DNA from 3 places in the uncultured Halovibrio sp. genome. Region 3 is predicted to be linked to each of the others. Evidence: predicted binding sites of a transcription regulator. Region 3 holds the regulator's gene; each other region holds the start of a gene.
The links. The regulator sigma-54, encoded in region 3, starts transcription at its own class of promoters, with help from an activator protein. The targets are predictions, from matches to a motif close to TGGCACNNNNNTTGCTNT.
Positions count from the first base shown of each region.

Region 1 (12,675 bases), on a different contig from region 3:
CGGCAGACGGTAGCGCATGCGCTTGCTGATGCCACGGAACGAAAGGTAGAGCAGGTAGATAAAGGCGAGTACCAGGGTCAGCGCGCCCAGTGCCAGCCCGCCTTCCCGCAGCAGCAGGTTGCTGTTCCCTTCCGAAACCAGGAGCGCAAACGCCCGAACCCCGTGGTGCTGGAGCAGATAGAACGTGATCCCGCCCCCGAGTATCGCGGAGATGAACTGGCTGAAGATGATCAGTAGCGAGGGAATGGTCGCGGCGTGACCGCAGTGGCCGCACTGGTAGCGGTCCGTGTACTCCGGCTCGTCTTCGTTCCGGATGGGATCCATAAGCCCCTGTCGGCAGTTCGTGCACACCAGCATGCGGCTTGGTCTCCGGCAGATTGCATGAGTGACTGACTGTATAGCCTTTCAGGCGCGACAGCACAACCCCGGTGGCTGCATCATCAGTGCAAGCGGCATTAGCAGCTTTCAGGCTGCATGCATGGCGGAAGCTGCTATGCTTGCTCCGGACAGTATCAAGGGTGGACAGGGAGCATGCCTGAGCAGCGGCGTTACATCCGGACCAGCATGAGTGTACGCATCATGGTGCGCCACAGTGAGATTGGCGAGCATGTATTCACAATGCGTGATCTGTCCGACGGCGGTATCTTCGTTCTTGTGGATAATGAGCCTTTCCCCGGGATTGGCAGTGAGGTGGAGGTCCAGGTCCAGGGGTTGCCCGTACCCGCGCCTGTGCGCCGGATGCGGGTCGTGCGCGAGGCCAGTGATGGTTACGGCCTGGCGTTCATGGATACGCAGACCGAGCAGGGAGAAGGCCATTGAGAACTGTGACAGGCGTTGTGCTGGTTCTGCTGCTGGCCATGGGCCTTTCAGGCTGTAGCACACAGCGGACCCACTATTCCGCCATGACCGCCGAAAACTCCGCCGGTGAGGAACGGCGTGTGCTGCTGAAATGGAAAACCGCACGCTACCCGGCCTGGCACTGGCGCCAGGACAGCGCCACCCCGGTCACCGTGAAAACCCAGTGCAGCCGGCGCGAGTGGCAACTGCGCGATCCCGGAATGGATGGCGCCTGCTCGGAAGACGCGATTGCTGCCTGTGGTGACCCGCGGCTGGATGCCACGAACAGCGGTAAGCCGGTCGAGGCGGGGCAGGTGTGCATGCAGCTGACCGATGCTGACGGCAGCACGCGGGTACGGGATCTGGGTAGCCGCCTCGAGCTCCGCGTCAGCTGTTCCCCCCGCCAGACGGGTGTGGACATGGGAGACAAGGTGGTCAACGTTGACTATCTGCGCGCTTCCTCCGTGCCCTATACCTTCCGGGTGCGCACTGTACCCACCGGCAGCCTTACTCAACGGCCGCCGCAGCTGGGTGACCATGTCTGCGATGACGGTTGAACCTCCGCCGGGAAAACTCCTGTAACATTTCGCCGCATTTGCGGAACGAATCGTCACAGTCGGCGCGTTGCTTCTTCTTTCAATTTTGAAACAATGCAAAAAAGAAGAAGTAGAACGAAGAAGTCATATCGGGCGTCGAGGATGAATCCATGGGTGTACAGCGGCGAAAGATCTCCGTAAAGGAACTTGAAATCGGCATGTTCGTTGCGGATCTGGATCGGCCGTGGCATGAGACGCCGTTCCCCATCCAGGGGTTCTACATCCGCAACCAGAAGGAAGTGGATGAGCTGATCCGGCACTGCCGCCATGTTCACGTGGATGTCGCGGAAAAGCGCGAGAGTAGGGCCGCCGAGTCCACGGGTACCACGGCCCGCCGTGACGGTGGTGATGGCAAGGTGATCAAACTGCCTGCCGTCAAGGTGCGCAACCCCCACCATTACGAGACCACACGCCCGTTGCGCAAGGAAATCCGGAACGTTCAGCCGGTTCTGGATAACGTTGAAAAAGCCCTGGGTCGGGTTAATGAGATGCTGGCTGCCGGCCATAATGAGGTCGACGTTGAGGAGGTTTCCTCCGTTGCCCGCACGATGGCGGAGAGCGTGGCACGCAACCCCGATGCGCTGCTGTGGCTCAGTCGCGTCCAGAGCCGCGATGATTATACCTATCGTCATTCCCTCAACATCAGCATCTGGGCCCTTCTCCTGGGGCGCCAGCTTGGGTTGGATCCGGATGTGCTGCACAAGCTTTCAATGGGGGCGCTGCTTTCCCACATCGGTACAGCGCGTCTGCCCGAGGGCATGCAGATAGCCGAGAGTGAGCTGACCACCGAGCAGTGGCAGACCTACTCCCGCTATCCGGAGATTGGGGCCCGCCTTGCTGCGGCCTCCGGTCTGCCGCGTGTGGTGGTGAACGTGATCCGTTACCACCGGGAGCGCCATAACGGCACGGGTTTCCCGCAGCGGGTCAACGGTGAGCATATTCCCCTGCTGGCTAAGCTGGTAGGACTGGTGGATTACTATGAATACCTGATCGAGCCTAGGGAAAGGCGCAGCCAGCTGACGCCGGCCCAAGCGGTTTCGCGGCTCTTTGAATGCCGCAACAGCCAGTTCCAGGAGGATCTGGTTGAGCAGTTCATTCAGGCGGTGGGTGTTTACCCGACGGGCACGATCGTGGAGCTGGCGACCCGTGAGGTGGCCGTGGTGGTGTCACACACGCCGAAACGCCGCCTCTGGCCCAGCGTTATGGTGCTGACCGATACCGACAAGAAGCCCCTCCAGCAGGGCCACATCGTGGATCTGGCCAAACAGAATGAGGAGGCGGCGGACGCCAACGCCCGCATTGTGGACTGCAAACCCTTCGGTTACGGGGGCATTGATCCCTCGCAGTACGAGGTGACCGGCGCGGCGGCACGCCAGCGCTCCCGCTGGAGTCTCAAGGGGCTGTTCAGTTGACTTCCACCAGCAGGTTCTTGCGGACCCAGCGGTAGTTGTCGAAACCCGGGTAATCCACCTTGAAGTTGACGAGTATCGTGCCGCTTTCCGCGGGCCTGCTGGTATTCCGGTAGAATTCCACTGTGCCTTCCTGACGATCCACGCTGTGGGTCGCCCAGCCCGAGCCTTCCGCTTTCGCCTCCAGTCGTTTCAGTGAGAAGCCGGATGAACCGGTGCGTTTTATGGCCACTGTTCTGATGCTGCCGTCTGAAGGGCCAATGGTCAGGGTGCCGGGCTCCAGGTAGAAGGCGGTCGCCAGGTCGTTCCTGAAATCGAGCGTGTCCTGGGAAAGAAACTCAATGATATTGCCGGTGGGGGCTCGATCCAGGGTGCGGCGGGCATTGAGGATATTGCGCCGTTCATCCTCCAGTTCTTCCACGCGGTCACCGGTCGCATTCTCGATCTCGGATTCAGTGGGCGGGGCTTCACAGAGCTCATCGCCCTCGGGAGCGAAGCAGATACTGTCCAGCAGGCGGTTGGCCGGTGACGGGTCGATCAGGTCACCCGTGTCATCCTCCCGGCTGTCCTCCGAGATGTTGTCGGGTCTTGAGAACGACTCCGTGGAGACACTGAAATCAATGCGGGGATTGCTGTCATCGGCCAGGTAGCTGTTCAGTTGATCGATGGTCCGCTGCGTGATTTCAAGCGTTTCCTCCGATGAGGCCGGACTGTCCTGTTCAGCCAGGGCGCTCAGCAAACGGGTGATGTTGATGGCGATCGCGTTATTCTCGGCCAGATCCTCTTCGATCCCGCGGTGGGTTTGCAGCTCTTCGTCATCGGTTTTGCCCCTGTGCAGCTGCCTGCGGGCCTCCGCCGTGAAATCGATGGGCGTGAGGAAGGGGGCAGCAGGGACGTTTTCGGCGAGAACGAGGTTACCCAGCCGGAAGGTCAGTGTTTCGCCGGGGTGGTAACGGAATTCACCGTTCTCACCGGTGGTCCCGGACTGGCTGCGCGTTTCATAATGGATGTTTTCGACGCCCTCAGTGAAAAGGGTGCCCGTGCGCAGGTCGCCGTCCCCGTCGCCATCACTGCCGCCGCAGCCGGCAAGTGCCAGCAGGCACCCCGTGGTGAGGAAAGCGGTTACCATCCGTACTGCGTTTCGCGGGGTCTGGGTGGTCATTGCTCGTCCATAGGCCCTGAACTGTTGCGTTTTGGCATTGTAGGAAGCTGCAGCCGATTCTGATCTGACACAGGTCGCAGATTGGGCAATGCCCTTGCATCAGGGCACGTGATCCCCATAATCAGCGACGTTGATTCGATAAGAGATCTCTATGGAATACGCACTGGATATTCGCGGATTGCGCAAGACCTTTCCCGGTGGCCTTGAGGCGCTGAAGGGGATTGATATGCAGGTCGAAGCTGGTGATTTCTTTGCCCTGCTGGGGCCGAACGGGGCCGGTAAATCCACCACGCTCGGCGTGCTTGCCTCACTGGTGCGCAAGACGGCCGGGCAGGTGCGGGTTTTCGATGCCGATCTGGATACCGATCCCGCCCGCCTCAAGACATGGCTCGGCTTTGTGCCCCAGGAGTTCAACTTCAATCAGTTCGAGAAAGTGGGCGACATCGTGCGCACCCAGGCCGGTTATTACGGTATGGCGCCGGCCCGGGCGGCGCTCAATGCCGAGCGTTACCTGCGTGAGCTGGGCCTGTGGGATAAGCGCAATTCACCGGCGCGTATGCTGTCGGGAGGCATGAAGCGCCGGCTGCTCATCGCCCGGGCTCTGGTGCATGAGCCCCGGGTGCTGATCCTGGACGAACCCACGGCGGGCGTGGACATTGAGCTGCGGCGTTCCATGTGGGGCTTTCTTGAGCGCATCAACCGCGAGGGGGTCACGATCATCCTGACCACTCACTATCTGGAGGAGGCGGAAGCGTTGTGCCGCAACATCGCGATCATCGACGGTGGCCGCATTCTTCAGCACACCTCCAAGCAGGCACTGCTGCAGCAGCTGAGCATGGAGCATTTTATTCTCGATATCCGCAACGATCCCGGAACCCTGCCGCAGCTGGAGGGCTACCACTGCTTCCGCAATGATGAGGGGGCACTGGTCGTCGAGGTTGAAAAGGAGGACGGACTGAACGACGTCTTCCGCCAGCTCGGTGAACAGGGCTGGGAGGTGACCAGCATGCGCAACCGTTCCAACCGGCTGGAGGAGCTGTTCATGAGCCTGGTGGGCCGCTCGCTGCCGGCATCCGAAGAGGAGGAGAGCGCATGACGCCGTACCAGATCTGGATCGCCTTCATGACCATTGTCGTGCGCGAGGTGCGGCGCTTCACCCGCATCTGGCCGCAGACCCTGTTGCCGCCGGCGGTGACCATGACTCTGTACTTCGTGATCTTCGGCAACCTGATCGGAAGCCGCATCGGGCCCATGGAAGGCTATGACTACATGGAGTTCATTGTGCCGGGGCTGATCATGATGTCGGTGATCACCAGCTCCTACGCCAATGTGGTGTCCTCGTTCTTCAGCATGAAGTTCCAGCGCAGCATTGAGGAACTGCTGGTCTCGCCCACGCCCAACTGGGTGATCCTGACCGGCTACCTTGCGGGTGGCATGGCGCGCGGACTGATCGTGGGTTTCGTGGTCATGCTGGTGTCGCTGGCGTTCACCACCCTGGAGTTCTACAGCCCGGTCCTGGTGGTTACCACGGCGCTGCTCACCTCACTGGTGTTCTCTCTGGGCGGATTCATCAACGCGATGTTCGCCACCAAGTTCGATGACATCTCGATTGTGCCGACCTTTGTGCTGACGCCACTGACCTACCTCGGGGGCGTGTTCTATTCCATCAACCTGCTGGATCCGTTCTGGCAGGGGCTCTCCATGGCCAATCCCATTCTCTATATGGTGAACGCCTTCCGCTATGGTGTCCTGGGCGCCTCGGATGTGGGGCCGGTGTGGGCGATCGCCATGCTGGTGGTGTTTGCAGTGGTGCTGTTCACGGTGAGCCTGCGCCTGCTTGACCGGGGCAAGGGCATCCGCAGCTGAGGAGGCGACATGGAACTGGATGATGCACCACTGGGCCGGACCAGCGCCTACCCTGAGCACTATGATCCGGCGCTCCTGTATCCTGTGGCCCGGGCACAGGCACGGGACTCCCTGGGGCTGGCTGACGGCTGGCCCTGGCAGGGCGAGGACCGCTGGCAGGCCTGGGAATTGAGCTGGCTGCGCCCGGACGGGGTGCCCCGGGTGGCCACCGCCGAGTTCCGGGTGCCCGCGGATTCGCCCAATCTGATCGAATCAAAGTCGCTCAAGCTGTATCTCAATGCCTTCAACAGCACAGTGTTCGAAGGCGTGGAGTCGGTGCGCACCACCATCGAGCGGGATCTGTCCGAGGCCGCGGGCGCTGCAGTGTCCGTGGTGCTGGGGGATGTGGACGCGGATGCCGGACTGGTGGCACGGCCGGAAGGGGCACACCTGATTGATGACGTGGAAGGTGTGATCATGCCCGCCGATGGCCCTCTGGCCTCACTGCGTTCGCTGGACGGCGACGTGGTCACCGAGAGCCTGTGTTCGCACCTGCTGCGCAGCCTCTGCCCGGTGACGGGCCAGCCGGACTGGGCCACGCTTGTGGTCCACTATACGGGGGCCCGCATGCGGCCGGAGGCGCTGCTGGGCTATGTCATCAGCTACCGTGAGGCACGGGACTTCCACGAGGCCTGTGTGGAGCGGATTTTCACGGATCTGAGGGATGCCCTGACGCCGGAGCGGCTGAGTGTGGGGGCGTTCTATACACGCCGTGGCGGGCTCGACATCAACCCCTGGCGCTCGACCCACCAGGGCGATGCGCCAGCATCAAGGTTGCTGCGCCAGTAGGCGCTATTCGTCACGCAGGCGTCGGGCCGCCCGGTCCAGCGCCTGTATGATGTGTTCGCGTTCACGCTCGTCGACTTTCTCGGAATCCAGATACATCGCGAAGCCGTCCCCCTCATGCTCCAGGAAGCTGCGCTGGTCGCCCACGTCCTGGCGGAAGTCGATCACCTGGTAGATGGGTACCGGCCGTGCGAACCCTTTTACGGTGATTTCGCCCTTGTCCCGGCACAGGATGCTGTCCTTGATCAGTGAGAAGGTCTCGTAGGAAACCAGGATCTCGCCCGGATCCGCCAGTTCCTCCAGACGGCTTGCCAGGTTCACTTCCTTGCCGATGATGGTGTAATCCATACGGTTGTCCGCGCCGAAGTTGCCGACGGTGCAGAACCCGGTGCTTATGCCCATCCGTATCTCCAGGGGCGTGCGGATGCCCTGGCTCTTCCATTTCTGGCGCAGCACCGTCATGTGCTTGCGCATCTCGATGGCCATCGAGACACAGGCCTGTGTGTCCTTCTTCGCGCCCTGGCTGGTGGGGTCGCCGAAGAAGATCATGATGCTGTCACCCACGAACTTGTCGATGGTGCCGCCGTACTTCAGCGCGATCTGGGACATCTCGGTGAAGTAGGTGTTGAGCAGCTCCGTCAGCCCTTCCGGTTCCATCTCCTCGGAAAGCTCGGTGAAACCCTGGATGTCGGAGAAGAAGACGGCCAGCTTCTTGCGCTGGGTTTCCAGCCGCACGTCGCGTTCACCGGTGAAGATGGACTGCCACACCTGTGGCGAGAGGTATTTGGCCAGCTTGTGGGATAGGGCGATGGACTGTTCACGCTGGTACTGGATCTGGGACTTGGCCGCCACCAGCGCGCGCGCCTGGAGATAGGTGTAGAAGGCCATGACGCATACATAGAGCGTGGTCACCACGCCGCTCACCACGGTGAGGGTGGGCGGAGCCCAGGGCTCGAAGCTGACGCCGGCAATCGGCAGTGACGTAGTCACCCCAACCGCCAGTGCGGCAACGTTCAGCGCCCAGGCTCTCAGCCCCCCGACAATGATGCCGCTGAAGCTGATCATCAGCAGCAGCATCAGCGAGGGGATGACGCTGAACTCGATATAGACCGTCAGGGAGCCGATCAGGAAGCCGTCGAGCAGCAGTATGCGCTCGCGGATCTGTGGCGTGCGCCTGGGGAATATCGCCCGGGACAGGAAGTAGAGAACGTGCGGCCAGATCAGAGCCAGCGGCACGAACCAGATCAGGTAGTCATGGAAGTGATCGAGAAACACCCCTGTGCCGAGAATGGCAGCACCGGCCATGTAGCCGAGCACCCGCGCATGGTAATCCGGCATGGGCGGGATGGCGTTCGGTTTCTGCTTGGGGTCCATGGCCGTCAGGCTCGAAGGCATGAGGGGTACGTTCATCATTGTCCAACGATCGCATCCATGTTGAGGGAACGTTACCAGCAAACTCCTGGGCTCACAATTGACCCCGAAGACAGCGGTTTCCGGCACTGGCACAGGTTTGCCGCTATGGCACCCGTATTGTTGCCGTTGCGGCGTTAATGCCTGAATACAAAGGAGTGTAGCACTTTGGCACCGCTATTGCTTAATACCGACAAAGCCCGATTACCCGGCAAAAAGGGGCCAGTCATGACCACGATCAGCTTTGACAACGCATTCGGCATTCACGATGACGCTCTGCGGTTGCGCTCCCAGCGCTCCGAAGTGCTCGCCAACAACCTCGCCAATGCCGATACGCCCGGCTACAAGGCGCGTGACATCGACTTCCAGGCGGCCCTTCAGCAGGCCCAGGGCCAGCAGGAAGGCCTGGCGATGACGGCCTCGGACTCCGGGCATATGACCGGCGAGGGTGGCGGTGGCGGCAATCCGGAGCTGATGTACCGCAACCCGATCCAGCCGTCGATCGATGGTAATACCGTGGATACCCAGACGGAGATGTCCAAGTACATGCGCAACTCCATGGAGTTCCAGTCCAGTTTCCAGTTCCTGAACAGCAGTATTAAGGGACTCAAAGACGCACTCGCGGGGCAGTAAACCATGTCACTCAATCAGGTCTTTGATATTGCCGGCTCTGCCATGTCGGCCCAGTCGATCCGGCTGAACACAACCTCCAGCAACCTGGCGAACGCCGAGACGGCCAGTTCCAGTACGGATGACGTTTACCGTGCGCGCAAGCCCGTTTTTTCCGCCATCCAGGCGGACATGATGGGCCAGGGCGGCGGCGTGCAGGACGCGGGTTTTTCGCGCAACGAACTGGAATCCGCCGGGGTTCAGGTGGATGCCATCGTGGAAAGCGATGTTGAGCTGGAGCAGCGTTATCAGCCGGATCATCCCAAGGCGGATGACAACGGCTATGTGTATTACCCGAACGTCAACGTGGTGGAGGAGATGGCGGACATGATGTCGGCGTCGCGCTCCTTCCAGACCAACGTTGAGGTGATGAACACGGCCAAGAGCATGATGCAGCGCGTCATGACGCTGGGTCAGGGCCAGTAAGCGGGAACGGGGGTAGCGACGATGGACGGCGTTAACAGCTCAACCAATTCGGCTTCGGACATCCTCAAGGAGTACCGGAACCAGAATCAGGGCGGCAAGAGCGAGGGCGGCAACAAGGCCTCGGATATGGGCCGCAATGAGTTCATGGATCTCATGATGGCCCAGATGCAGAACCAGAACCCACTGGACCCGCAGAAGAACGAGGATTTTGTGGCCCAGCTGGCCCAGTTCTCCTCCCTGGAGGAGATGCAGAGCCTGAATACCTCGGTTGAGGATGCCATGGGTCAGTTCCGCTCGACCCAGGCGCTGCAGGCCTCCGCCATGGTAGGGCAGCAGGTTCAGGTGGAGGGCAACATCGCCAACCTTGGCCCTGAGGGCGAGGTGAAAGGAGCGGTGGAAGTGCCTTCGGCTACCTCGAATCTGCGGGTCAACGTGTACAACCCTTCCGGGGAACTGGTTCGCCAGATGGACATGGGCCAGCAGGGCAGCGGCACAGTGGATTTCAGCTGGGACGGTGAGAATGGCGACGGCGATCTGATGGAGCCGGGCGATTACCGGGTCCAGGCGGAAGCCCAGTACGACGGCGAGACCCAGGAGCTGGCTACCCGGCTCAATGCGAACGTGGACAGCGTCAACCTGGAGAACGGGGGCGTGACGCTGAACTTGGCAGGGCGCGGCTCAGTGCCGCTGGACCAGGTCAAACAGATCAACTGATAACAAGTAGTGGGCGAGGTTTACCATGGCGTTCAATATCGCACTCAGCGGACTCAATGCGGCCCAGACGGATCTGGACGTGAAAGGCAACAACATCGCCAACGCCAGCACCACGGGCTTCAAGCGCTCGCGGACGGAGTTTGGTGACCTCTACAGCTCCGGCCTTCAGAACCTGGGCGATACGTCCGCGGGTGACGGGGTCAGCGTTCAGAACACCCGGCAGCTTTTCCAGCAGGGCAACATCACCGCCACCAGTAATGGCCTGGACATGGCCATTGATGGGGAGGGGTTCTTCGTTCTGGAGGGCGCCAATGGCGAACGCCAGTTCTCGCGGGCCGGCCAGTTCGGTGTGGATGAGGAGGGTTTTGTCACCAATAACCAGGGGGCCCGGGTTCAGGGGTTCCAGGCCAATGAAAGCGGGCAGGTTGGTGATGTTCGTGGCGATCTTGAGGTGAACACTGAGAACCTGGCGCCCAAGTCCACCACCAATGTTGCGGCGAATCTGAACCTGGATTCTAGGGAGTCGGTTCTTAGAGTGGATCAGACAGTCTACGAGGCTGCAGGTGACGGCATTGACGCGTTACGCAACGGGGCGGCCGGCTTTGATGCGACCGAGTTCACGGTTACCGACCCGGATGGGGGTACAACGCCAATTCCGACGAACGCTGGTGAATCCGGGGCCAGTATTGCTGCGCGCTTCGCCAATGTGGATGGAGTCGACGCAACGGCAGGCTCTGCGGCTACGGTTTCTGAGACGGGCGTCGGCCTGCAGGATGGGGATCAGTTTGAGATTACTCTTTCTGACGGAGAGAGCTTCGGTTACCCCATTGGTGCGGGGGACACTCTTCAGAACGTGGCCGACGCAATCAATGCGGATGGCTCAGTCGCACTGAACGCTTCTATTAATGGCGGCAACCTTAAGGTCAACGACAACGAAGGACGCAATCTTGAATTTGGGCTAACTGGCAGCAACGGTTCACAGCTTGAAGTCGATTCTGATGACGACAACACCGGCCCGCAAACGCTCGAAAGCGGTAATAATGCTTCCTACTCGGTACTCGGCAATCTCACCTTTACCGTGCGCGAGGGGTATGATCTTACCGAAAATGGCGGCACTGAAGTTCTGAGCGGTAGTGAGACAGGAACCGATGACCCCCAGAATGCATTCAACCGTGATGATTCGAATACCTATAATCATTCAACCTCCACAACGATTTACGACAGCCTGGGCAACCCTCATGAAATGACCCAGTACTTCGTGAAGGAGGATCCGGCAAACAATGCCTGGAAAAGCTATGTCGAGATTGACGGTGAGCGAGTAGGTAAAGACGGGAATGGCCCTGACGGAGAAGACGGATTCGAACTGGTCTTTGAGGAAAATGGCAGCCTGGATACTGCGGAATCGGAAGATGTTCTGATCAATAACTGGGTGCCCAAGGATGAGGACGGCAACTATAACGGTGCTGAAAGACCGGATACGACCGAAGATACTCTTCCGTTAGACCCGGATTCGAACAGCTCCAACTTCGTCATCGATTACAGCAACACTACCCAGGTCGGCTCCGGATTCGCCGTCAATGACCTCCAGCAGAATGGCTTCGCGACCGGCCGGCTGACGGGCCTGGATGTGAGCGAAGAAGGCGTGATCCAGGCGCGTTTCAGCAATGGCGAGTCCGAGGCGCTGGGCCAGATCGCTCTGGCCAATTTCCGGAACAACGAAGGGCTTGCTCCGGTTGGGGATACCGCCTGGGTTGAAACCATCGACTCCGGCGATGCGGTGATCAGCCGCCCCAATACCGGTCCCCTGGGCGCAATCCAGTCCAGCTCCGTTGAGGAATCCAACGTCGATCTCTCCGAGCAGCTCGTGGGTCTGATTACCGCCCAGCGGAACTTCCAGGCCAACTCCAAGACCATTGAGACCTCGGACCAGATCACCCAGACCATCATCAACCTGCGGTAATCCCACAGGTTGAGGCTGAATGAGCACAGGAGGGTTCCATGGACCGCTCGCTCTACATTTCGATGACCGGCGCCAAGCAGAACATGTACGCGCAGCAGGTCAACGCCAACAACCTGGCGAACGCGGACACTACCGGGTTCAAGCAGGACTTCGCCAATGCCCGCAGCATGCCGGTATACGGCGAGCATCATCCGTCCCGGGCCTATGCCATGACGGAGAACCCCGGGGCGGACCTGAGCCATGGCCCCATGAAGCAGACCGGTCGCTCCCTGGATATCGCCATCAAGGGTGACGGTTGGCTGGCGGTGGAGCCGGAACCCGGTGATGAGGCCTATACCCGTGCCGGAAGCCTTCAGGTTGATGCCAATGGCATTCTGCGTAACGGCGAAGGGCTGCCGGTCATGGGTAACGGAGGCCCGGTTGCCGTGCCGCCGGCGGATAAGATCGAGATCGGCTCGGATGGCACGCTTTCAGTCGTTCCGGCCGGGGCGCCCAGTGACCAGCTGGTGGAAGTGGACCGGCTCAAGCTGGTGGACCCGGGGGAGGACCAGATCCAGAAGGGGGATGACGGTCTTTTCCGTCTTAAACCGGATGCCGACCAGCAGGGCCCCCTGCAGCCGGACGGCGATGTCCAGGTGGTCAGCGGGTTTCTGGAGGGCTCCAACGTCTCCGCCGTGGAATCCATGATCCAGAACCTGCAGCTTTCCCGCCAGTACGAGATGCAGGTCAAGGCCATGCAGACCGCCGACGAGAACAGCCAGAGCGTGGCACGCTTGTTGCAAGACCTCTGATGGAAACGTC
Region 1 covers NZ_CAJXMA010000012.1:11,249-23,923, reverse strand. Annotated here, with positions in the region: gene QZ501_RS04390 (hypothetical protein) at 1-357, opposite strand, end outside; gene QZ501_RS04385 (PilZ domain-containing protein) at 532-819, shown strand; gene QZ501_RS04380 (hypothetical protein) at 816-1,394, shown strand; gene QZ501_RS04375 (HD-GYP domain-containing protein) at 1,544-2,845, shown strand; gene QZ501_RS04370 (hypothetical protein) at 2,838-4,004, opposite strand; gene QZ501_RS04365 (ABC transporter ATP-binding protein) at 4,156-5,100, shown strand; gene QZ501_RS04360 (ABC transporter permease) at 5,097-5,870, shown strand; gene queF (NADPH-dependent 7-cyano-7-deazaguanine reductase QueF) at 5,880-6,698, shown strand; gene QZ501_RS04350 (adenylate/guanylate cyclase domain-containing protein) at 6,702-8,108, opposite strand; gene flgB (flagellar basal body rod protein FlgB) at 8,334-8,738, shown strand; gene flgC (flagellar basal body rod protein FlgC) at 8,742-9,200, shown strand; gene QZ501_RS04335 (flagellar hook assembly protein FlgD) at 9,222-9,914, shown strand; gene QZ501_RS04330 (flagellar hook protein FlgE) at 9,940-11,874, shown strand; gene flgF (flagellar basal-body rod protein FlgF) at 11,913-12,665, shown strand.
Region 1: flgB (flagellar basal body rod protein FlgB) is a predicted target of sigma-54. The motif match lies at 8,275-8,292, and genes of this name have one in related genera.

Region 2 (12,675 bases), on a different contig from region 3:
TTGAGGTGGCATACAACATCAAGCCGTCGATCCGCTCCATCATCGAAGGCATTGAAAACGGCGAAGGGGATCTGGCTGCGGCTGGACTGACGATCACCCCCAAACGCCAGGAACGCTTTCGTTTCGGGCCGCCCTACCAGGATGTGACCCAGCAGGTTGTGTGCCGTCGCGATAACGTCCAGCCCGAGTCTGTTGAGGAGCTGGTGGGGCTGGAACTTACTGTGATCGCGGATAGCAGCTATGTGGAGCGACTGGAAGCGCTTAAAGAGAGCCATCCTGAGCTTGAGTGGCAAACCGTGGATAACCGCTCGACTGAGCAGCTCCTCTACGACGTCTGGCAGCGCGAGATCGACTGCACCATTGCGGACTCCAATATTGTCGATCACAACCGGCGTTACTTCCCGGAGCTGATCGCGCCGTTCAACCTCAACCGTTCAGAGTCACTGGGCTGGATGATGGCGCAGCCGCGCAAGGACCTTGAGAGCGCCGTTGCGTCCTGGCTGGAATCGTTCAGGAAGAGCGGGCGTTTGGAGGTCGTGAAAGAGCATTATTACGGCTACTTTGAGGTTTTTGATTACGTGGACACGCGCCGTTTGATCCGCAGGGTCGACGAGCGCTACCCGAAATACCGAAGCTATTTCGAGACGGCCGCTGAACAATACGATCTTCCTTATATTCTGCTTTCCGCCCAGGGGTACCAGGAGTCGCACTGGCGTGCACGTGCCCGCAGCCCGACCGGGGTCCGGGGGATCATGATGCTGACGCTGAACACGGCAAAAGAAGTGGGCGTGGATAACCGGCTGGATCCCAAACAAAGTATCTTCGGGGGTGCCAAATACCTGGCGAAGCTTAAGAATGAGCGCTTCTCGGATAAGGTAGAAGAACCGGACCGCACCTGGCTGGCACTGGCGGCCTATAACGTCGGGCGTGGCCACCTGCATGATGCCCAGCGGCTGGCGCGGGAACAGGACCTCAATCCGCACCGCTGGGGCGACGTCAAGCAGGTATTACCCCTGCTTTCGAAGAAGTTCATTTACCAGAATCTCAAATACGGTTATGCGCGAGGTTACGAGCCGGTGCGTTATGTCCAGAGGATTCGCGAGTATCAGCATATCCTGGAAAATGAGATTGAGGTGTTGTCAGTCGAGCCGCCGGATCCCGAATAACAGGGCATGCATCCCGCCCATGTGTCCGGGACTGGCTGATGTCGACTTTTTTTACATCATTGTTGGAAAACACCGGCAGCACCTGCCAGATCATGGACTAACCCTCTATGTTCCCTGCATTTATTTTTTATGGCCTCAGAATTGCTTTCAGAGGAAGAGACATTCAATTTCATGCAGAGGAAGCAGTCCATGAAAGCTACAGCATTCACCCGCAAAGGTCTTTTCTTCGGTGCGCTTTTGCTCGCCGCCGGTACCACAAACGCCAACCTGATTGGTAATGGCAGTTTCGAGAATCCCAATATCGCACCGGGCACCTGGGAATATTTTGAAGGCGCGGACACTGTTGATGTGCCGGATTGGGAAGGCAACAGCATCGAAATCTGGGATAGCGGCATGGTCAGTTTTGAGGCCAAAGAGGGCGATCAGTTCGCCGAACTGAATGCTCACCCCGACCTTGGTTCAGATTTCGGTATCTACCAGGACTTCAGTACTGTCACCGGGCAATGGTATGACCTCTCGTTTGCATACCGTGCTCGCGTAAACAGCCTCGAAGTTTTCAGCGTCGCGGTTACTGACATGATCATCAACAACCTGAGCGAAACAATGGATGACCATACCACGTCAGGTTGGTCGATCTATGAAGGATCGTTTAAGGCGACCTCTGTCAGCTCACGCCTGAAGTTCGCCAGTGTCGCCCCGGACGGAACACTCGGCAACTTTCTGGATGACGTATCCGTGACAGCCTCGGTGCCTGAGCCCGGCACCCTCGCGCTGCTCGGACTCGGTCTGGCGGGCCTTGGTATCTCAGCGCGTCGTCGATAAGTTGCCCCCTTTAGCGGGCGCGGCGACATCCCTGAGAGCGCGCCCATCACGCTGACGCCATTTGGTTTCATCACGGGCCGGTCATTATGAACGGCCCGTTCACCTCCCACGAACCGTCTCCCTGCAGCCTCATTCAGGGGTCATCCTTTTGCTTGAGCCAATCTGCCACACAGACGTGCCCTTTATGGGAAAACCCTACTGAATGCGGCGGGGGATTCGCTGACTGGAATCGTTTGTGAATGCGGGGCCATCGATTATTCTGGCTACTTGAGCCCCCTTCCCGAGTAACGCGATGAAACAATGGTCAAGAGCAACCCTGCAGGAACATCGTTCAGCGCTCACCGCTGCATTGATTCTGCTGGGCGTGATTCTCTGGATGCTCTCGGGCACGCTCCGGGATTCGACATCCCAGATTGAGCCGTCGGTGTCGGACAAGGCCGATAACCACATGTCCGTGCGTGTCCTGGAGTCCACCAACCAGACCATTCGGGACCAGATCATCATCAGTGGTCGAACGCTGGCCGACCGATCGGTGGCTGTGAAAGCGGAAACCGACGGCGTTGTTCAGAAACTCCATTTCGAGCGCGGCGATCGGGTGAACGAAGGCGATATGCTGGTTGAGCTGGCCATGGAAGATCGCGAAGCTCGCTTGCTCGAGGCGCGCTCCCTGGTGGAGCAGCGTGAGATCGAGTATCGCGGCGCGCAGTCGTTGCGACAGAAGGACTCGATTGCAGAGAACGAGCTGGCCCGGGCAAAAGCAGCGCTGGAGTCGGCGCGGGCTCAGCTCAGGATGGCGCTGGAGGAAGCCAGGCGCACGCGCCTGAAAGCGCCCATTGAAGGTGTTGTGGAAACCCGGGACGTTGAGGTGGGCGATTTCCTGAACCGCGGCGCACCCGTGACCACCCTTGTGGATCTGAACCCGATCCGTGTGAAAGGCTCTCTGTCGGAACGCTATCTGAATCGCATCGAGCCCGGAAGCCCTGCCACCGTGACACTGATCAATGGCTCCGAGCACGAGGGCGAGGTGGCCTTTGTCGGGCGTGTCGCCAGTCCAAAAACCCGGACCTTCCCGGTTGAAGTGGTTATCGACAACCCCGAGGGGGACATCATTGAAGGGCTTACCGCCGAAGTCACCCTCTCTGCGGGAACCGTGGTCGCCCACCGTCTGCCTTCGTCAATATTGACTCTGGCGGATGACGGCACACTCGGCGTTAAGGGGGTGAGCGACAACAGCGAGGTCGTCTTTTACCCGGTGGAGGTTGTGCGTGACACGCCCGAGGGCGTGTGGCTCACCGGACTCCCCGAGACGGTCCAGCTCATCGTCGTGGGGCAGGAATTCGTCAGTGCCGGTCAGAAGGTTGAAACCGTGCCCTATGAAAGCTTGGCTGCGCCAGGAGCATCGGGATGAGCGGCTGGATTGAATGGCTGTTCACCCGCCACCGGGCCGTATTATCCGCACTGGCGCTCTTGTTGATTGCAGGGACCTGGGCCTACACCGATATCGCCAAGGAGGCGGAGCCGGATGTGGACATTCCCTTCATCTTCGTTCATCTGGGCCTGGAGGGGGTATCACCCGAGGATGCCGAGCGCCTGCTGATCCGGCCCATGGAGGTGGAGCTGCGTGGCATTGATGGGCTGAAGGAAATGCAGGCGACCGCCACCGAAGGCGGTGGTCAGATCGTGCTGGAATTCGACGCCGGTTTTAATGCTGATGCGGTGCTCCAGGACGTTAAGGATGCTGTCGACAAAGCCGAGCCGGAACTCCCTGCCAATGCCGACGACCCGGTGGTCGAGGAGATCAACACCAGTATCTTCCCGGTGTTGCTGGTCACACTCGCTGGCGATCTGCCGGAACGAACGCTTCAGCAGCTAGCCCGCACCACCCGGGATGAAATCGAGTCCATCACCAGCGTGCTGGATGTGACCATCGCCGGTGAGCGCGAGGAGGTGGTGGAGGTCATTGTCGATCCACTGAAAGTGGAAAGCTACGGCTTACAGGTCGGCGAGATCATCCAGTACCTGAGTCGCTCCAATCGGCTCGTGGCCACGGGGAATCTGGATACCGGGGAAGGGCGCTTCGCGATCAAGGTGCCGGGGCTGTTCGAGACCGCTGAGGACGTGCTCAACATGCCGGTGAAGGTCGACGGCGATGCCGTCGTGCGATTTCGCGACATTGCTTCGGTCAAGCGGACCTTCAAGGACGCCGATGGGCATGCCCGCGTGGACGGCTTGCCGGCGGTGACGCTTGAGGTCACCAAGCGCACCGGTGAGAACGTGATCGATACAGTGGCGGCGGTGCGCGCCAGAGTTGATGCCCTGAAAGCCGACTGGCCTTCGAATCTGGTGGTCTCCTACAGCCAGGATCAGTCCGAGTTCATCGAGACGATGCTCACGGACCTGGAGAACCACGTTGTCAGCGCCGTGGTGCTGGTGATGGTTGTGGTTGTCGGCGTACTGGGGCTGCGCTCCGGGCTGCTGGTGGGCATTTCCATTCCGGGGTCCTTCCTGGCCAGCATTCTGGTGCTCCATCTGCTCGGTTATACCGTGAACATGGTGGTGCTGTTCGCGCTGATCCTGGCCATCGGGGTTCTGGTGGACGGTGCCATCATGGTGGTGGAGTACGCCGAACGCCACATGGCAGCCGGTGAAAGCCGCTACCGTGCCTATGTCCTGGCGGTGCGGCGCATGAGCAGCCCCATTGTGTCAGCCACCCTGACCACGCTGGCCGCCTTCGTGCCGATGCTGTTCTGGCCCGGGCTTGTGGGTGAGTTCATGCGCTACTTCCCCATCACCCTCATAACGACGCTGACAGCTTCCCTGCTGATGGCGCTGATCTTTGTGCCCACCCTTGGAGCCCATATGGGCAGGGCCGGTGCTGAAGCAGCATGGCAACGGCGCAACCTGCAGGCGGCTGAAAACGGCGACCTGAGTCAGATTACCGGCCCGGCTCGGCATTACCTCAGGGTGCTGGACAAAGCATTGGATCATCCGGGGCGCGTGCTGGGGCTTACCCTCGTGGGCCTGCTTGCTGCCTGGTTGCTCTACGGTGCTTTCGGTAAGGGCGTCGAATTCTTCCCCAAGGTGGAGCCGGATTTCGCGACCCTGATGGTCCATGCCAGGGGTAACCTCTCCGTTGAGCAGAAGGACGCTTTGGTTCGCGAAGTGGAGGCCGAAGTGCTCGCTTTCGATGAGGCTTTCGAGAGTGTCTACGCACGCACCGCCGGCGACAGTGGCTTCAGTTTCATGGGCGACGTGGCTGAAGATGTAATTGGACGTGTTTCCATCGAATTTGATGACTGGGACAAGCGCCCGCCCGCCAATGAGATCCTGCAGGCGATTCGCGAACGCACGGATCAGCTGGCCGGGGTTCAGGTCGAAGTGCGTAAGCTGGAGGCCGGCCCGCCCGTCGGGAAACCGGTTCAGTTACTGTTGAGCGCGAACAATCCGGGCCTCCTGCCAGAGGCGGTTGGAATCGTGAGCCAGCGTTTCAGGTCCCTGAAGGGACTGACGGACATCGAGGATGACCGCCCGTTGCCCGGGATCGAGTGGGAGCTGCAGGTGGATCGTGCCCAGGCGGCCAAGTTCGGGCTTGATGTCACCACCATTGGCAACGCTGCCCAGCTGGTCACCAATGGATTGCGCATCGGCAGCTATCGGCCCGACGACACGGATGAAGAGATCGACATTGTGGTGCGCTACCCCGAACGTTGGCGGACCCTGGACCAGCTGGATCAGCTCCGGGTTACCACGGCTGGCGGAGCGGTGCCCATCAGCAACTTCATCGAGCGCCGGGCCGAACCCAAGGTGGATAACCTGCGACGGGTGGACGCCGTTCGTGCCATGTCGGTGCGCGCGAATACCGCCCCCGGCGTGCTCGCCGACGATAAGGTCCGCGAGCTGCGCGACTGGCTTGCCACGGATCCGCTCCCGGACGGTGTCAGCTATGAGTTCAAGGGGGAGGATGAGGAGCAGCGTGCTGCTGAAGCGTTTCTTGTTCGTGCCCTTTTCGTCGCGCTTTTCCTGATGGCCGTGATTCTGGTGACCCAGTTCAACAGCTTCTTCAGCGCCGCCCTGGTGCTTTCCGCCGTGGTGGTCTCAACCATCGGGGCCTTCCTCGGGCTGCTGCTGACGAATCAGGCCTTCTCCATTGTCGTAACCGGTATGGGCATCATTGCGCTTGCCGGGGTTGTGGTGAACGACAACATCGTGCTGATTGATACCCACGACCGGCTCCAGAAGCGCGTCGCCGACCCACGGGAAGTCATACTGCGCACCGGCCTGCTGCGACTGCGCCCGGTGGTGCTGACCACCGTCACCACGATTCTGGGCCTGATGCCCATGATGCTGCGCGTGAATATTGACCTGTTTAACCGCGAAGTGGCCTTTGGGGCGCCCATTACCGAATGGTGGCTGAGTCTGGCCACGGCCATTGTGTTCGGGCTGGCCTTTGCGACGATCCTGACGCTGATTATTACGCCCTGTGCTCTGATGGCGCGGGTCAAACTGCGGCAACGCGCCTGGGGCTGAGCTCATGCTCGTTGATTAAATTGTGCGGTTCACCATCTCCGTTCAACCGCCGGTGTTGAACAGGTGGAAGTACTGCAGAAGGATCTCGTTGCCCATGGTTCTGCCGACCGCGTCGGCCGCGGCATTGTGGGGCGCCTCCAGGTCGCGGATGCGGTAGGAGAGGGTCCACTGGCTTTTGATGGGGTGGTTCCAGTACTGCAGCCCCAGGGTCAACGTGGAGAACCGCCGCTCCGGATGTCCCTGGTTGGCGAATTCATCCGCATCGAAGTCGTTGAGCCGGTTCAGGACGTCGTAGCGCGCCTGCAGCGCCAGCTTGTTGGGCTTTACGAACCAGGCGGCGTCCAGGTACCAGCCGTCGAACTCGTTGTCCTCGCCGGGGGCCATCCGCGGAGTGACGTCGCCGAGGTCCTCACCCGGGTTCGCGAAGGGCGGATTGGTGCCGTTGTAGACCATGCCGTTGCCGAAGACGTACTCCCCGGAGAAGCGCCAGGGCTGGCGGTAGTAGTGGAAGCCCAGGCCGTAGCGGTTGCGTTCGAACTCGTCGCCTTCGTCGATGGTGCCGTCCCCGCCGGCATCGAAGACCCGCTCCCCCTGCTGGCCCCAGGCGAAGAACTTGATGTCCTCCCGGCGCGGGTTGCCGCGGTGGACGCCGTCGAAGACGTAGGCAGCCTGGGCGCGCATGTAGAGGTCGCGGTTGTCGTCGTTGTCGCTGCGGTTGATGCCGTTGCCATTGCCCAGCCCGGCGGCCCAGGTGCCCTCCCAGTGCTCGGAGATCCGGAACTCGTCGAAGGCCATGGCGCCGATATCGCGGTAGGAGCTGATGGAGCCGTCGAAGCCTGATAATCCGGGATCTTCATCGCTCGGCCCCTTGTTGGCCCGAACGTACCGCTCCAGCACCTGCTGCCGGCTCACCTCCGAGAAGCTGATGTAGTCGTAGGCGGGAATTGCGCGCAGCCCCTCGTCCACCAGCGGCCACTGGAACTGGCCGATACGCAGGCTGACACCGGGCTCCCAGATGTCGTCGCTGCCGCCGCCAGCGAAATGGCGGAAGGTCATGGAGGCATCGGTGAGCTGGGGGCTGGGGCTGCCGCCGTCGGGGTCGGCCAGGCGGGTGATGCCGTTGTTGCCCCACTCGGTGAGGAAGAAGTAGTGGATGTCCTCGTCAGTATTGTTCAACGCTCCGCGCACGCCAACCCGAGCCTGGGAGAGGTTGAAGCCGGAGCTGCTGGAGCGGTCCGGGGAGAGAGTGTTGAAGATGGGGCGCTGACCGTTGGGTGCCTTGTCGCTGTCGTCGATGTCGCGGTAGGTCGGCTGGATGAAGCCGAAGACCGACATGGTCGGGGCGCCCTCGGGCGCCTCGGCGCTGTTGAGTACCAGCCAGTTGGCGGCGCCGGCTGGCGCGGTGACCAGGGCCAGCGCCGTCGCGAGCGCGATGCGCACGTGGGTGCCGTTCATGATGGATTCCTTGTGGCTGTTCGCGATCACATGTCCGGGTCGTTACTGCGTGCCCTCCCCAAGGGTGTGGCCGCGAACCTCCTGGTTGTAGAGGCAGGCGTGGTCATGCCACTTCTCTGCAGTGCTGGCCTTGTCGCCCTCCCAGCGGGGATCCTGGGGCCGCTCATGGCTGTTCATATAGGCGGACACGTCCCACGCCTCCTGGTCGGAGAGGGCGGCGTGCTTTTTCACGGGGTTGGCCTTGCCCAGGGGCATGTTGTACTTGATGAAACCGGCTGCGGTGTTGATGCGGTGCATGCCGGCGCCCCAGTTATAGGCCTTCTCGCCCCACAGAGGCGGGAAGATCTGCTTGCCGTCGGCGGTGAACTTGCCGCTGCCGTCCCCGGAGTGGCAGACGGCGCATTGGGCCTCGTAGATGGACTTCCCGCGGGAGATGGAGTAGCCGTCCTCCGGTTTCTCGACACTGCGGTAGCCACGCCCGGGCAGGTTCTCGCCGATGGGCGCGCCCCTGGCGGACCAGAACATGAATGACTGCATGTCTTTCAGGAGCTGACTGTCCGGCTTCGGCGGGCCGCCGGCCTCGGAGGCTCCAGCGTTCATCGAGTAGGTGAAGCAGCCGCGGATGCGCTCATCCATGGTATTCACGTGGTCGTTCTTGCCACGGTATTTGGGGTAGATCCCCCAGGCGCCCCACATGGGCGAGGAGTTGGCGGCCATGCCGCCACCCAGGTGGCAGTTGGCGCAGTTCTGGCCGTTGCCTACGTGGCGTTTGGCCTCCGGGTGCTGCAGCGTGTTGACGAAGGCCTCCATGCCGCTGCGTACGGCTTCGCCGAACTCACCCTCGGGCAGCTCGTCCATGCCGGGGTAGTCGAAGTAGCTCTCGCCCTTGGCCTCGGGCGCCTCTTCCAGCTCCACCTGCTTGGTGAGGGTCTCATCGTCCTGGGCGAGCGCCGAAGCGGGGATGAGAAGGGCGGCCGCCAGGAACAGCGCGGTGTGGCGGGCGAGCCCGATGGTATCCTGATGGGTCTTGTTCACGATGGCCTCCACGATGGCTATTCGGCGGACGGACGGGCGGGCTGCGAGGCGAACCAGGCGGCCACAGCCTTGATCTCTTCCTCGGTCAGGCGCTTGGCCACTGAGGCCATGAGGTCATTGGGGTCGTTCTGGCGGTTGCCGTCCTGCCACGCGGTAAACTGGTTCTCGATGTAGCTCGCGTGCTGCCCGGAAATGGCGGGAAAATCGGCACCCACGCCGTCACCACCGGGGCCATGACAGGCGACGCAGGAGGGAACCCCCTTGCGCCACAGGCCCTGCTGGGCAATAGCCTGGCCGCGTTCCAGAACGGACTTGGCGGCATCCGTGCCCGGCGCCTCTGCCGGCACTTCCATCTCGGCGTAGTATTCGGCCACCGCCCGGCGTTCCTCGGCGGAGAGGCCGCTGGCAATGGGCTTCATGGTGGCGTTGTCGCGCTCACCACTGGCCATGTCGTCGAGCTGCTTGGCGAGGTAGTCGGCATTCATGCCGGCCATGCGTGGCCAGCCGGCCGCGCCGTTGCCGCCCCCATCGGCTCCGTGGCAGGTGACGCAGGCAGCCGCGCCGTTGTCATTGCCCTCCTTCGCCAGTTTCTCGCCGAGATCGTTGGCTGCGGCTGTTGCCGGCGCCAGTGCGATGAGTAACAGCGCTGGCAGGGGCCCGAGTCGATGGCGACGTTGCATGCGCTCGCTCCTGGATGGGGTTCGGCTTTCCCGGTGCCTGACTGACCGGCCTTCTATTAGAATATTAATAGATTCTAATGCGCGGACTGTCAAATCAGAGCAGAGCAGGCATCTCCCCACGTCCCTGGGGGTACTGAACTGGATCCAGGGAGCTGGACCGCTTGCAGGTCACCTTTACTCTGGTGCAGGTCCGGGGTGTGGTGGGGCACGGGGTTGAATTCGCCCTCGCTCCCACGCATATCTCTGGTGCAGGGCATTCACAGTGATGCCATTTCTCCAGATGATGTTCCAGCCAACGGGAGGAAGCATGGAAAAGCGGGCATTCGGCAACACAGACATTCAGGTGACCCCCGTCGGGCTCGGCACCTGGGCCATTGGTGGCTGGATGTGGGGTGGTACGGACGAAGCCCAGTCCATCGATACCATTCACAGGGCCATCGACAAGGGGATCGGTCTGGTCGATACGGCGCCGGTTTACGGTTTCGGCCGCTCCGAGGAGATTGTGGGCAAGGCGCTGGCCGACGGTCGTCGGGATCAGGTGGCGCTGGCCACGAAAGTCGCCCTGAACTGGAACGATGATCACGATAAGGTCTGGCGGGACGCGAGTGCGTCGCGCATTGAACAGGAAGTAGACGATTCCCTCAGGCGTCTGCAGACGGACAGGATCGACATTTACCAGGTCCATTGGCCGGATCCGGAGACGCCCATGGAGGAGACCGCCCGGGCGCTGGAAAAGCTCTACCAGGCGGGGAAGATCCGCGCCATCGGTGTCAGCAACTTCACGCCGGCGCAGATGGACGAGTTGCAGAAAACCGTGCCCCTGCACAGCCTGCAGCCCCCCTATAACCTGTTTGAGCGGGACATCGAGCAGGAGACCCTTCCCTATTGCCGGGAAAACGGCATTGCGACCATCACCTACGGCGCCCTGTGCCGAGGCCTGCTGACGGGCAAGATGCGCGAGGATACCCAGTTCACCGGTGACGATCTGCGTAAGAACGATCCCAAGTTCCAGGGTGAACGCTATCGCCAGTACCTGAACGCCGTGGCGGAACTGGACCGGTTCGCCCGGGAGCGGTACCAGAAGAACGTCCTCGCGCTGGCGCTTCGCTGGCTGGTGGATCAGCCCGGTGTGACGACGGCGCTCTGGGGTGCCAGGAGACCGGAGCAGCTGGATCCGGTCGGTGAGATCGACGGCTGGTCGCTGGATAAGGAAGCGATGACTGCCATCGATGAGATCCTGGCCCGTTGCATTGATGATCCCGTTGGGCCCGAATTCATGGCGCCTCCGAGTCGGTAATGGGGGGTCTTCTTTGGCCGCGGGCTGGCCATTGGTATGGCACTGGTGGAGCAGGAAAACCTGTCCCGCCCCTGATATCTGCTTTATCCTGCGCCACCATCCCATGAGCCAAGGAACCTCCTACGTTGAGCCAGATGTCTTTTTCCACCCTGGGGCTGCAGCCGGCGCTGCTTGAGAGCCTGTCGTCGCTGGGCTACGAGACCATGACGCCGATCCAGGCTCAGAGCCTGCCGCCCATCCTGGCCGGGCAGGACGTCATCGGGCAGGGCAGGACCGGTTCGGGCAAGACCGCGGCCTTTGGTCTGGGGCTGTTGAGCCGGCTCAATGCCGAGCGCTTTCAGGTTCAGGCCCTGGTGCTTTGCCCCACGCGGGAGCTGGCGGACCAGGTAGCGCGGGAGATCCGCCGGCTTGCCCGGGCGACGGCCAACGTGAAGGTGCTGACCCTGTGCGGTGGCACGCCCATTGGGCCGCAGATCGGCTCGCTGGAGCATGGCGCCCACATCATCGTGGGCACGCCGGGGCGGATTGAGGATCATCTGCGCAAGCGCACCCTCGACCTGGGCCGACTGGAAACCCTGGTGCTGGATGAAGCGGACCGGATGTTCGACATGGGGTTCGAGTCCGCCCTTGAGGCGGTTTTCGGGAGTGTTCCGGGCAAGCGCCAGAACCTGCTGTTCAGCGCCACTTTCCCCGATGCGATCCAGGCCGTTGCGGAACGCCACATGCACAACCCGGTTCGCGTCCAGGTGGAGGAAAGCCACGACGACAGCAGTATCCGCCAGCACTTCATCCGCCTGCCGGATGAGCAGCAACGCATGACCGCGTTGCGCCTGCTCCTGCTGCAGCTCCGGCCGGCCTCTGCCGTGGTCTTCTGCAATACCAAGCGCGATACCCGGGATCTGGCGGATGAGCTCTGCCGGCACGGCTTTGATGCACTGGCCCTGCACGGGGATCTGGAGCAGAAGGAGCGCGACCAGACCCTGGTGCGCTTTGCGAACCAGAGCGCCTCGATCCTGGTGGCCACGGACGTGGCGGCCCGGGGGCTGGACATTGACGCGCTGGACGCGGTGTTCAACTACCACATCGCCCGCGACAGCGACGCCCACACGCACCGCATCGGCCGCACGGGCCGCGCCGGGGAGCAGGGCAGCGCCTACACCCTGTATACCGAGAAAGAGAGCCATAAGGTGGTCCGGCTGGAGGCCGAACTGGACCTGAGCATTGAGCCCGAGTCACTGCCGCCGTCTGAACGGCTTGAGGAGCGCGCCTACAAGGCGCCGATGGTGACGCTGCAGATTGATGGCGGCCGGAAGCAGAAGGTCCGCCCCGGCGATGTGCTCGGGGCCCTTACCGGCGATAGGGGGATTGCCGGTAAGCAGGTCGGTAAGATCGATATCGCCGAGAACTGGGCCTATGTGGCCGTAGCGCGCGACGCCGCCAAACCCGCCCTGCAGAAACTGCGTGACGGCAAACTGAAAGGTCGCTCATTCCGGGTCAGGGCGATCTGAATCCCGCGGGACAATCCCCAGCTGCCCGTTGACCTCATCCCGGATGGCCCGGTATCGCTCGGCGTTATGGATCAGCGTTTCCAGGTCGTCTTCAGGGAAGATCTCCTTGCGTTTCTTTTGCGCCTCTTCCGTCGAGAAGATGGATGGCAGCAGCTGTTCCAGGCAGCGCAGCATTACCTCGGGCG
Region 2 covers NZ_CAJXMA010000011.1:36,272-48,946, reverse strand. Annotated here, with positions in the region: gene mltF (membrane-bound lytic murein transglycosylase MltF) at 1-1,166, shown strand, start outside; gene QZ501_RS04240 (DUF642 domain-containing protein) at 1,356-1,988, shown strand; gene QZ501_RS04235 (efflux RND transporter periplasmic adaptor subunit) at 2,281-3,396, shown strand; gene QZ501_RS04230 (efflux RND transporter permease subunit) at 3,393-6,515, shown strand; gene QZ501_RS04225 (hypothetical protein) at 6,558-7,970, opposite strand; gene QZ501_RS04220 (c-type cytochrome) at 8,013-9,005, opposite strand; gene QZ501_RS04215 (c-type cytochrome) at 9,023-9,685, opposite strand; gene QZ501_RS04210 (aldo/keto reductase) at 9,993-10,982, shown strand; gene dbpA (ATP-dependent RNA helicase DbpA) at 11,117-12,490, shown strand; gene QZ501_RS04200 (malate:quinone oxidoreductase) at 12,467-12,675, opposite strand, start outside.
Region 2: QZ501_RS04240 (DUF642 domain-containing protein) is a predicted target of sigma-54. The motif match lies at 1,297-1,314, and genes of this name have one in related genera.

Region 3 (6,802 bases):
GGTGCTCGGGGGTGGTGAATTCACCCTGCTCCTTGCGCCATGAGACAATGGCGTCCGCCTTGGCCGGGCCAACACCATGGAGGGCCTCGGCGAGGACTTCCGCGCTGGCGGTATTGACGTTGACCGTTTCGGTCTCTTCCGCGGCATCCTGTGCCATGGCCGGCGTGACTGCCAGAACCAGGGTGAGCGCCAGCAGGCGGGTGGTTGCGGAAACGATTCCTTTCATCGTGATGTGCTCCTGTCTGTTCGCGATTGGGGAGGGAACAGAACAGACCCGGAGATGACGGTGCGGGGTGATTGAGGTGGTCCAGACGGGCGGCTTCCCTGCCACCCGAACTGCACCGGCCCTGCCCGACTCCCTGGGCGCTGTCCGTCCCTTTGACCAGGTGCCTCCTGCACCGCATTGCGTCCCTGCGACTGCCTATTCTAGTCAGATCCGTTTCCGGGGAAATAGGACATCGCCCATACACCGTGTAAGCGATTTCCTACAGCTGCTCGCCCTCGTCAATGCGCTCACGCAGGTAGCGGTAGAGACGTCGGCGCGGGCTGTTGCGGTCCCCGCTGTCCGACTGCCTGGCCGCATTACGGATCAGCTGGCGCAGGTGCTGGACATCGGTCTGTGGGTAACGGTCCATGAACTCGGTCAGCGCCGGCTTGCCTTCATGGATCAGGCGCTCACGCCAGCGTTCAGCCATGTGCAGGCGGCGGGTGTGCTCCGGGGTGCCGGCGGTCTGTCCGGCCGCGGCCCGGCGCAGGGCCTGCTCGTCCTCCTCGAGGATCTGGCGGCCCAGGTAGAGGGTCTGGCGACGGCGCGGGTCGCCTTCCGGCAGGTGCCGGACTTCCAGGAGTCCTTCAATGAGGGCGCTGGAGGCGGGCAGCTGGTGGATGCGCTCCTCGGGCAGGGCGGCCAGGGCCGCCGCCAGATCGCGCAGCTCATGCATCTCGCGTTTCGCCTGGCTTTTGCTGGGCAGCTCTTCCTGCGGTTGCCTTGGGGTATCAGCGTCGCTCATTCGTCCTCGTCAAAACGGTTGTTGATCAGTTCCACCAGCGCGTCCCGGGCGTCGGTCTCGTCCGCGCCCTCGATGATCAGGTCAATGTCCGTGCCACAGCTGGCTGCCAGCATCATCACCGACATGATGCTCTTGCCGTCCACTTCCCGCCCGTCACGCCCCAGCTGGATACTGCTTTCAAACTGTTCGGCGCAGCTTACAAGTTTGGCGGCGGCGCGGGCATGCAGGCCCAGTTTGTTGATGATGGTGATGGATTCTCGGATCATTGGGTTTCCGCTGTGTTCAGGGCGTCGGTTGCGCGTGGGGCAGTTCCGTGTGCCGGACCTGGACGGTGCTGAAGGCCTGGCGCAGGTGCGCCGCCAGCTCCTCGGCCATGTAGACCGAGCGGTGCTGGCCGCCGGTGCAGCCGATGGAGATTGTCATGTAGGAGCGGTTCACCGTGTGGAATTCCGGCAACCAGCGGTCCAGAAACCCCTTGATATCCTCGAGCAGGGTCGTGGTGCCAGGCTGGCCGGTCAGGTATTCACGGATCGGGGCATCCAGCCCGGTATAGCCGCGCAGGGATTCGTCCCAGAAGGGATTGGGCAGGCAGCGCACATCGAAGACGAAATCCGAGTCGATGGGCACCCCGTGCTTGTAGCCGAACGACTGGATCAGAAGGGCCATCTGCTGTTCGTCCCGCCCCACGATCCGCTCGCGTACCATGTCGCGCAGCTCGTACATGGAGCGTTCGGTGGTGTCGATGTGCAGGTCCGCAAGCCGCGCGATGGGTTCCAGCAGGGCTTTCTCGTCCTGAATGGCCTCGGACAGCGAGCGCCCCGGTGTGCTCAGGGGGTGCTTGCGGCGGGTCGCGTGGAAGCGCTGCAGCAGCATGCTGTCCGCCGCGTCCAGATAGATGACCTCCACCCTCAGGTCCGGGTGCTGGAGCTGGCGGTAGAGGTTCTCGAAATCGGCAATGTCCGCGGAGAGATTGCGGGCGTCAATGCTGACGGCGATGTCGCTCTGCTGCTCGTCCGATTCCAGCGCCTTGCGCGTCAGCGGCTGCAGCAGTCCGATGGGCAGGTTGTCGATGCAGTAGTAGCCGAGGTCTTCCAGCACATGGAGCGCTGTGCTCTTGCCGGAGCCCGAGCGGCCGCTCACGATGGTCAGTTTCACAGCCCGATCTCCCGCTGGCTGGATGGGTCGGCGTTACGGCGATGCCTTTTCGCTGGCGACAATCAGGTCATAGAGTTCCTGCGAGTCCTGGCACTGGCGCAGGCGCCGGCACAGGCCGCGGTCATTGAACTTCTCCGCCAGCTGGCTGAGCAGCTCAAGGTGCTCACTGGTGGCATTCTGCGGCACCAGGAGCACGAACAGCAGATCCACCGGCTCACTGTCGATGGCATCGAAGTTGATGGGTTCATCCAGCGTCAGCAGCGCGCCCACCACGCGCTTGCAGTCCTCGAGCCGGCAGTGCGGAATGGCGATGCCCTGTCCGATGCCGGTGCTGCCGAGGCGCTCCCGCGCCACCAGATTGTTGAAGATCTGGTTCTCCTCAAGCTCCGGGTAGTGCAGGGCCACCCTTTCGGCAATGGTCTCGAGGATGCGTTTCTTGCTGGTCCCCGGAACACCGCAGAGGGCCAGTTCCGGGGCAAGGATGGATTCAATGGACAGTGATGAATGGACCATGGATACCGCTTGGGATCAGCGGGTGGCCGCACCGTGCATGCGTTCCACCTGCTTTTCCTTATGTTTGAGAATTTGCCGGTCAAGCTTGTCCACAAGCTGATCGATCGCCGCGTACATATCGTCGTGCTGGGCCTTGGCGTTGATTTCGCCCCCGGTTACATGGAGCGTGGCTTCGGCGGTCTGTCGCTGTTTGACCACCGACAGCGTCACCTGGGTGTTGCTGATCTGGTCGGTGTGTCGCTCAAGTTTGTCCATCTTGCTCCGGACATAGTCCTTGAGGGCTTCAGTCAGCTCGATGTGGTGACCTGAAATGTTGAGTTGCATAGTCCGCTCCTGTTTCCGGTTCGGCCCGGCCACCGGAAGGTGGCCATCATACAGGCGTCAGACCCTCTAGACGAGACGTTTGCGTTCGTTCGAGGGTGGAATGTGCATCGCCTCGCGGTATTTCGCCACCGTGCGGCGTGCCACATTGATGCCCTGATCACTGAGTATAGTCGCTATACGGTTGTCGCTCAGCGGTTTTCGGCTTTCCTCCTCATTGATGAGTTTGCGGATCATGGCACGGATGGCTGTGGACGAGCACTCGCCGCCTTCGTCCGTGCTCACATGGCTGGAAAAGAAATACTTCAGTTCGTAAATGCCACGCGGGGTGTGCATGTACTTCTGGGTGGTGACGCGGGATATGGTGGACTCGTGCATTTCCACCGCCTGGGCGATTTCGGAGAGGATCAGCGGCTTCATCGCTTCCTCGCCCTCTTCAAAGAACCTCTGCTGATGATCGACGATCTGGGAGGCGACTTTCAACAGGGTTTCGTTACGGCTCTGAAGGCTCTTGATGAACCACTTGGCCTCCTGGAGCTGGTCGCGCAGATAGGTGTTGTCCCTGCTGCTGTCGGACTGGCGGATGAGTGACGCATAGAGGCTGTTCACCTGCAGCCGGGGCGCGATCTCCGGGTTCAGTTCGATCTTCCAGCGCCCTTCCTGGCGGGTGACGATCACGTCCGGGACCACGTATTCGGTTTCTTCCTCGCCGATGGCATCCCCGGGGCGGGGGTGCAGGCTCTGGATCAGCCCCAGGACCTCCTTGAGCTGCGCCTCGCTGAGCCGGCTGCGGCGCATCAGCTGGCGGTAGTCACGGCTGCCGAGCAGCTGGATGTAGTGGCTGATCACCAGCCGTGCCTGCTTGAGCCAGGGGGTGTCCGTGGGAAGCTGATTGAGCTGGATCAGCAGGCACTCGCGCAGGTCCCGTGCGGCCACCCCGGGCGGGTCGAAGTGCTGCAGCCGGTGCAGGACCGCTTCAACCTCGTCCATCTCCAGTGGATCCTCGTCGTCCGGCGCGCTCAGCCCCTGATGGATCTCCTCAAGGCTCTGGGTCAGATAGCCGCTGTCGTCGATGCCATCCACCAGGGCGTGGGCAATGGCGCGGTCGCGCTCGGACATGGGGGTGAGGTTGAGCTGCCAGTGCAGGTGATCCTGGAGAGTCTCGCCACGGCTGTTGCGGCTCTCAAAATCCGATTCGCCGCCTTCATCCTCGGGGCGTGAGCTGGCGGGCGAGGCGGGGGCGGTCTGGTAGACGTCGTCCCAGGCGGTGTCCACGGGCAGGTTGTCGGGGATTTCGCTGTTGTCCTGCCAGTTCTCGTTCTCCCAGCTCTCGGGCTCGGCGCCGGCGGTTTCCCGTGATTCGTCTTCCTGCGATCCCTCTGACTCACCGGATTCGCGGCCATCTTCCCTGCTGTCACTGTGTTCACTGGTGTCAGCGGTTTCGCTGTCGTCAGTCCCGGCTTCAGCTTCCGCTTCGGCTTCCTCGGCGGTTTCAAGCATGGGATTGGATTCCAGCTGCTGCTGGATCTCCTGCTGCAGGTCGAGTGTGGAGAGCTGGAGTAACCGTATTGCCTGCTGAAGCTGGGGCGTCATTGTGAGCTGCTGGCCCATCTTCAGCTGCAGGGACGCTTTCATGACCATCGACTGCTTTCCCGTTACCGATTGTCCCGCATTTACGTAACCTTAATCCGACCCTGTGGCAGGCCGGCAGGGATTTTGCTTAATGTCTTTTGAATTGAGTGTACAGGCCAATTGGGCAGGGCGACAACGGTTTTGGGAGGACCGTGTCACAGACGGAATTCGTCGCCCAGATAGACTTCCTTGACCTGCTGGTTGGCGAGGATGTCCTCGGAGGTGCCGGAGGCGATGATGTGGCCTTCGCTGACGATATAGGCGGTTTCGCAGATGTCGAGCGTCTCGCGCACGTTGTGGTCGGTGATCAGGACACCGATGCCCCGGTCACGCACCTGGCGCACGATCTGCTTGATGTCGCTGACCGAGATCGGGTCCACGCCGGCGAAGGGTTCGTCCAGCAGGATGAAGGCCGGCTCCACCGCCAGCGCACGGGCGATCTCGGCGCGGCGGCGCTCACCGCCGGAAAGGCTCATGCCCAGGCTGTTGCGGATGTGGCTGATGTGGAACTCACGCAGGAGTGACTCCATGCGTTCCTCACGTTCGGCCTTTGTGAGGTCGCTGCGGGTCTGCAGGATCGCCATCAGGTTCTGCGCCACGGTCAGGCGCCGGAAGACCGAGGCTTCCTGTGGCAGATAGCCGATACCGGCACGGGCGCGGCCGTGCATGGGCAGGTGGGTGATGTCGCGGTCATCGATGCGGATGCGGCCCCGGTCATGGGGAACCAGGCCCACGATCATGTAGAAACAGGTGGTCTTGCCGGCGCCATTGGGCCCGAGCAGCCCGGCGATCTGACCACTCTGGATGCTGAGGGAAACGTCCATCACCACCGGGTGGCGGCGGTAACTCTTGGCCAGGTTCAGCGCTTCCAGTCTCGCCATGGGGTCCGCTCAGTTGCTGTTGTCGTTGCCGCTGTCGCGGCCGGGCTGGATGGTCATCTCAACCCGGTCATCCGCGTCGTCCTCGGAGCTGGAGGCGGTGACCACCCTTTCGGCCACGTCGTACACGATCCGGTTGCCCCGGAAGGTGTCGCCCTGCTGCCGGATGAAGGCCTCGTTCTCAAAGGTGATGCGTTCTTCGTCGGCCCGGTAGATGATGGTCCGGCCCTCGGCGTAGACGGCCGGGCCCTGTTCGGTTTCCGGTTGCTCGTAGGTGGCGGGGTCGCCGGTGGCTACCATCCGGTTGAGGCTCTGGGCCCCGCCCCTGTAGAGAACCACTCTGTCCGCCGTCAGAAGGGCTTCGCCCTGGGTAACCCGGACACTGCCGGTATAGGTGGCGGTTCCTTCCTGGTCATCCAGGCGGGCATTGTCGGATTCAACCCGGATGGGCTTGTCGGAATCCAGATTGAACGCATACAGGGGCAGTGACAGGCTGCTCAGAAGCAGCCCTGCCAGAAACCGCCAGGCGTTTCGGGTGCGTGCCGGGTTGGTCATGAGCAGGCTGTGCCTCCTGTGCGTCAGCGGTTGAAGTACCGGCTGCGGACATCATTCTCGAGCCTGACCGCGCGTTCGTCGATCCACCCCGTCATGCCGACGGCATGGGTCACGCTGCTGCGGTCGATCAGGGTCACCGGCGCATCAGTCTGCACAATCCGTTCGTTGTTATCCAGCGTCATCCGTTCGCTGAGGATCAGCACATCCCCGCGCTCGGTGCTGCTGTGGCGGGCCCGGACATCCTTCTCAAGCATGAGTTTGGCCACATCTGGCCGGTAAAGCCCGGTACGTGAACGCACGAACCAGGGAGCGCCGCCGTTGCGGGCCATGAGCATGGCACGGGGGCGCTCCATGGTGACCCGGTTCTCATCCTGGAACTGTTCAGCCCGGCGGGTGCGGATGCGTGACTTGAGGCGGCCTTCACTGTCGAAGGCGCGGAAGGTGGCGTTGACCACGAAGCCATCCGGCTTCTGTGGGCCGCGCAGGTCGGTGGCCGTGGTGTCGCGGATCGGGTCATCCTCCTGGAGCACCAGCAGGGCGAGGCCCAGGAGCACGACGCCGACAATGCCCCAGAGGGCAATGGAGCGGTCCCTCAGCCAGGCCAGCAGCATCCAGTCGGGCAGTTTCATGGCGCACGGTACCCGTCAACCAGTTGATCCAGGACCCCGCGACACGCCAGAAGCCATTCGCAGACCTCGCGGATGGCACCACTGCCGCCGGGGGTAGTGGTGCACCAGT
Region 3 covers NZ_CAJXMA010000111.1:7-6,808, reverse strand. Annotated here, with positions in the region: gene QZ501_RS14300 (helix-hairpin-helix domain-containing protein) at 1-226, opposite strand, end outside; gene yjgA (ribosome biogenesis factor YjgA) at 486-1,010, opposite strand; gene QZ501_RS14290 (HPr family phosphocarrier protein) at 1,007-1,276, opposite strand; gene rapZ (RNase adapter RapZ) at 1,293-2,165, opposite strand; gene ptsN (PTS IIA-like nitrogen regulatory protein PtsN) at 2,199-2,678, opposite strand; gene raiA (ribosome-associated translation inhibitor RaiA) at 2,694-3,002, opposite strand; gene QZ501_RS14270 (RNA polymerase factor sigma-54) at 3,069-4,634, opposite strand; gene lptB (LPS export ABC transporter ATP-binding protein) at 4,787-5,512, opposite strand; gene lptA (lipopolysaccharide transport periplasmic protein LptA) at 5,522-6,064, opposite strand; gene lptC (LPS export ABC transporter periplasmic protein LptC) at 6,088-6,693, opposite strand.